One region of the Paenibacillus aurantius genome, then DNA from elsewhere that is predicted to be linked to it. Evidence: a T-box and tRNA genes for the amino acid it is inferred to sense, from the RefSeq annotation. Region 1 holds a T-box; the other holds one or more tRNA genes.
What was found. A T-box is a leader RNA that pairs with one kind of tRNA and senses whether it is charged. The one in region 1 lies ahead of ileS (isoleucine--tRNA ligase), so its partner is inferred to be a tRNA-Ile.
Positions count from the first base shown of each region.

Region 1 (2,458 bases):
GGTCCAGCCGATTTCTTTGGCCGCCGTCTCCAGCAGCCCTTCCGCCAGAACATACTTGCGGCCATTCGCTTCGACCACCACGTAATCGAACTCCGGATGAAGGCTGATCCCGAGGTTGGCGGGAAGCGTCCATGGCGTCGTCGTCCAGATCACGATCGCGGAATCTTCCGGAAGCTTGCCCTTGCCGTCCTTCACATCAAAAGCGACATAGATCGAAGGAGAGGTCTTCTCCTTGTACTCGATTTCGGCTTCCGCCAGAGCGCTCTCCGAGGACGGGGACCAGTAAACGGGCTTCAAGCCTTTGTAGATGTAGCCCTTGTTCACCATTTCCCCGAAGACGCGGATTTGCATCGCTTCATATTCCGGCTGGAGGGTGATGTACGGGTTCTTCCAATCCCCGCGAACCGCGAGACGCTGGAACTGTGCCTTCTGCTTCTCCACCCAGTTCAAGGCATAATCCTTGCAGTACTCCCGGAACTCGGGCACGGACATTTTCTTGCGGTCCACCTTGCCGCTGTTCGTGATCGCCTGCTCGATGGGCAGTCCGTGCGTATCCCAGCCTGGAACATAAGGCGCCTGAAACCCATTCAGCGATTTGTAGCGGACGATGATGTCCTTCAAGATCTTGTTCAGCGCATGCCCGATATGAATATCTCCGTTCGCGTAGGGAGGCCCGTCATGGAGAATAAACTTAGGCAGCCCCTCCGTCGCTTCCTGAACCTTCGCATAAATGTCCAACTCGTCCCACCACTGCTGAATCTTCGGTTCCGCCTGAGGCAGGTTGCCGCGCATCGGAAAATCCGTCTGCGGCAGGTTTAACGTTTTGCCGTAATCCATATTCACCACTCCTTATTTGCAATCCAGCTCGCCTTTCCTTATAAAAAGCAAAAAACCTCTCATCCCAAAAGGGACGAGAGGACATCTCGCGGTACCACCCTCATAAAAACCGCCGCTGTCGGCAGACGCCCAGCGGTTCTCACTCGAAGATCGTTAACGGGATCACCCGATGCTCTTTACTCGGATTTCAAGAGATACTCCTGGTGGATCTTCCGGCGCTTTCGAAGATTAGGCTCACACCGTTCCCTAACTCGCTGACCCCGATTGGGCGCCTTACTCGTACCAGTCATCGCTTTGTGACGATTATTTTACCATGGAGTATATCGAAAATAACTGCTTACGTCAACCTTACAGCGATTGGGACGTCTCGGCCGCCGGACGTCCCTCGAGCGAATCCCAGCTGTCGGTGTTCAGAAGCTCCAGCTGCGTTTCGAGCAGCGTCCGGAACCGGGTCCGGTAAATGGACGCCTGCTTCTTAAGCTCTTCGATCTCCAAAGACACTTTCCCGGACTTCACAAGCGCTTCATTGATGATCCGGTCCGCATTCTTCTCCGCTTCACGGATAATGAGCTGGGCTTCCTTCTTGGAGTTGCCTTTCACCTCGTCGGCCGCTTCCTGGGCTACGATGATGGTTTTGCTCAAACTTTCCTCTATATTCGTAAAGTGATCCAGCCGTTCCTGCAGAGCGGCGATCTGGTTATGCAAATCCTTGTTCTCGCGGATGATGGATTCATAGTCCTTAATCACCTGGTCCAAGAACTCGTTCACTTCATCCTCGTCGTACCCCCGGAAGGAACGCTTGAACTCCTTATTATGTATATCTAACGGCGTTAACGGCATGTGGTACACCTCCTGAGATGGCTTGTATTGATGTTATTCGACAGGAAAAACAAATTTCCTGCACCTGGCTGTTGAATTGTCATGGTTATGAAGACAGCAAGCGGGCCGTTACTTGTACCGGCCCACCTTGAGTCTCATGCGTCCCTTCTTGGTCACTCCTTCGACCTCCAACACCTTGAATCGGCCAAAGCCCTGGAGGGACACCACGTCCCCTTCCTTAAGCGGCTTGCTGGGGTCTTCTTCCACCTTCCAGTTCACCCGGCAGCGCCCGGCCTTGATGGGGATCACCGCTTTGGCCCGGCTGAGCCGGCACACATCGCTTACAATCCCGTCGAGACGCAGGGAAGCGACCGAGAGGTTCATCTCCTCGAACTCGACGGCCGTCGTCTGCAGGCGGTCGAGCGGAAGAAGCTCGGTCATGACATGAACGCGGTGTACCTGCTGCAGGTTGAGCCGGATGAAATCGGCGATCTCCTCGGCTACGAGGCAGTGGCATCCCGACTCCAGCACATGGATGTCTCCGATCTTGTCCCGCTTGATCCCGAGCCCGAGAATCGCTCCCATGTAATCCCCGTGGTCGAGTGCCAGGAACTTATCGTCTCCTGAGGTAACCGAGAGGACCTGAATGCCGGGGGATTCATCGGAAGGGTCCCGATAGTCGGGGGAGAGGATAGCTCTTTTCCTCTCGGCCTGAGGGTATCCCCCGTTAAGATGCAGGGCGACATCCGGCTCCCGGTTGGCGAGGGCGGTTAGAATGACCGCCTGCCGCGGATCGAGAAAA
Region 1 is NZ_CP130318.1:2,457,586-2,460,043, reverse strand. Features, by position in the region: gene ileS (isoleucine--tRNA ligase) at 1-837, opposite strand, end outside; T-box leader at 904-1,136, opposite strand; gene MJA45_RS11085 (DivIVA domain-containing protein) at 1,186-1,677, opposite strand; gene MJA45_RS11080 (YlmH family RNA-binding protein) at 1,786-2,458, opposite strand, start outside.

Region 2 (2,458 bases), 1.9 Mb from region 1:
GCGGGCAGTTTGACTGGGGCGGTCGCCTCCTAAAGCGTAACGGAGGCGCCCCAAGGTTCCCTCAGAATGGTTGGAAATCATTCGCAGAGTGCAAAGGCAGAAGGGAGCTTGACTGCAAGACGTACAGGTCGAGCAGGGACGAAAGTCGGGCTTAGTGATCCGGTGGTACCGAATGGAAGGGCCATCGCTCAACGGATAAAAGCTACCCTGGGGATAACAGGCTTATCTCCCCCAAGAGTCCACATCGACGGGGAGGTTTGGCACCTCGATGTCGGCTCATCGCATCCTGGGGCTGAAGTAGGTCCCAAGGGTTGGGCTGTTCGCCCATTAAAGCGGTACGCGAGCTGGGTTCAGAACGTCGTGAGACAGTTCGGTCCCTATCTGTCGCGGGCGCAGGAAATTTGAGAGGAGCTGTCCTTAGTACGAGAGGACCGGGATGGACGTACCGCTGGTGTACCAGTTGTTCCGCCAGGAGCACCGCTGGGTAGCCAAGTACGGACGGGATAAGCGCTGAAAGCATCTAAGCGTGAAGCCCCCCTCAAGATGAGATTTCCCAATTAGTAAGACCCCTTGTAGACGACGAGGTAGATAGGTTCGGCGTGGAAGTGCCGTAAGGCATGCAGCGGACGAATACTAATCGGTCGAGGGCTTAATCTACACCCCAAAAAGTGAAGCAGAGGCTGCGAAGGTGATTCCGATTACTTTTCGGGGACCCCGAGAGCACGAAGTAGGGGAGCGTAAAGGATGAAACAACGTAAGCTTCGATTCCAGTTTTCAGGGTGCAAACCCTGACGTTTGGTGATGATGGCGGAGGGGAACCACGCGTTCCCATCTCGAACACGACCGTTAAGCCCTCCAGCGCCAATGGTACTTAGATCGCAGGATCTTGGGAGAGTAGGACGTTGCCAAGCGGAAATTTTTTCTTCTCCAACAAGATAGTACTTAGCACACGGCGAAGCCCGTCTTGGGAGAATGGATTGGACAAGCGAAACCCACACATGTGGGATTTTTTCTTGCCTAAGAGAATAAGGGCCCTTAGCTCAGCTGGTTAGAGCGCACCCCTGATAAGGGTGAGGTCGGTGGTTCGAGTCCACTAGGGCCCACCATCCCTTTATTTTCCCTGATAGCTCAGTTGGTAGAGCACTCGACTGTTAATCGAGTTGTCACAGGTTCGAGTCCTGTTCGGGGAGCCATGGAGAGGTGTCCGAGTTGGCCGAAGGAGCACGATTGGAAATCGTGTAGGCGTCACAAGCGTCTCGAGGGTTCGAATCCCTCTCTCTCCGCCATACCGTATTAGTTTCGGGACGTAGCTCAGCTTGGTAGAGCACCTGGTTTGGGACCAGGGGGTCGCATGTTCAAATCGTGTCGTCCCGACCATTTTCTTATCCAACAGACTCCTGCTTTCGGGGGTTTTTCTTTTTTTTCAGCCAGGATCACCGGAACGTTCCGGTGATCTTTTTTTATTCCAGCGGACATCCCTAGAGGGAGGGTTTGACCTAAAGTAGATGTTTCGACTATAATTGTTATAACAACTAAATAAACGGGGGGAGATTGAAGAACGAGCAGCGGAGAGGTTGAAAATGAAAAACGAGCGGAGAGGTAGAGAATGAAAAACGAACGGTGGGGTGGAGAATGAAGACCAAGAAGGAGCCTTTCGGCTATTTAACCGCCATGGCGAGCCGGGTTATGGTTCGCAGTCTTACGCTTTCTCTCAAGCCGTATGACCTTACCCCGGAACAGTGGACCGTACTGAAACGGTTAGCCGAGGAGGATGATATCACCCAGAAGGAGCTGGCTCTGCGGTCGGATAAGGACCAGCCGACCATTACCCGGATTCTGGACATCCTAGAGAGGAAGCAGTTTATCAGCCGCAAGCCGAATGGGGAGGACCGGAGATCTTATCGCATCCTCATTACCGGCAAAGGCAGAGAGCACCAAGAGCTCGTTAGGCCCTTGGTGGAAGAACAATTTGAAAGCAAGCTCCTGAACCGGATTCCTCCTGAACATTTGGAGATTTTCAAGAGCGTCTTGTTTCAAATGATCGACAACCTAGAAAACACGCCGGATTAGAAAGAAGGAATGTAAAGAGTCCGGCTGTACAGACTATACAGAAAGAAGAGAGAGCCTTGAAGCAGGACACTTTATGGACCCGAAGCTTTCTAACGATCAGCTTCAGCAGCTTTTTTATTTTTATGACCTTTTATATTCTGGCCGTTACTTTGCCGACCTTCGTTCTGGAGGAACTGCAAGGAAGTAAAGATCAGATTGGCCTTGTCATGACGGTGTTTATCGTGGCCGCGGTCATCTTCCGGGTAGTGACGGGAAAGTGGCTGGACGAGAAGAACCGGAAGGTTCTGGTCACCGCCTCCTTGGTTATGTTTATGGTATGTTCCTTCCTGTATCTGTTCATTCATCAATTCTACCTGCTTTTGGCCTTGCGGTTTGTTCACGGGATTGC
Region 2 is NZ_CP130318.1:4,370,660-4,373,117, reverse strand. Features, by position in the region: rRNA gene MJA45_RS19895 (23S ribosomal RNA) at 1-657, shown strand, start outside; rRNA gene rrf (5S ribosomal RNA) at 795-911, shown strand; tRNA gene MJA45_RS19885 (tRNA-Ile) at 1,030-1,106, shown strand; tRNA gene MJA45_RS19880 (tRNA-Asn) at 1,118-1,193, shown strand; tRNA gene MJA45_RS19875 (tRNA-Ser) at 1,195-1,286, shown strand; tRNA gene MJA45_RS19870 (tRNA-Pro) at 1,301-1,377, shown strand; gene MJA45_RS19865 (MarR family winged helix-turn-helix transcriptional regulator) at 1,633-2,070, shown strand; gene MJA45_RS19860 (MFS transporter) at 2,127-2,458, shown strand, end outside.
Region 2: it has a tRNA-Ile gene. The T-box ahead of ileS (isoleucine--tRNA ligase) is inferred to sense a tRNA for this amino acid. The anticodon was not compared.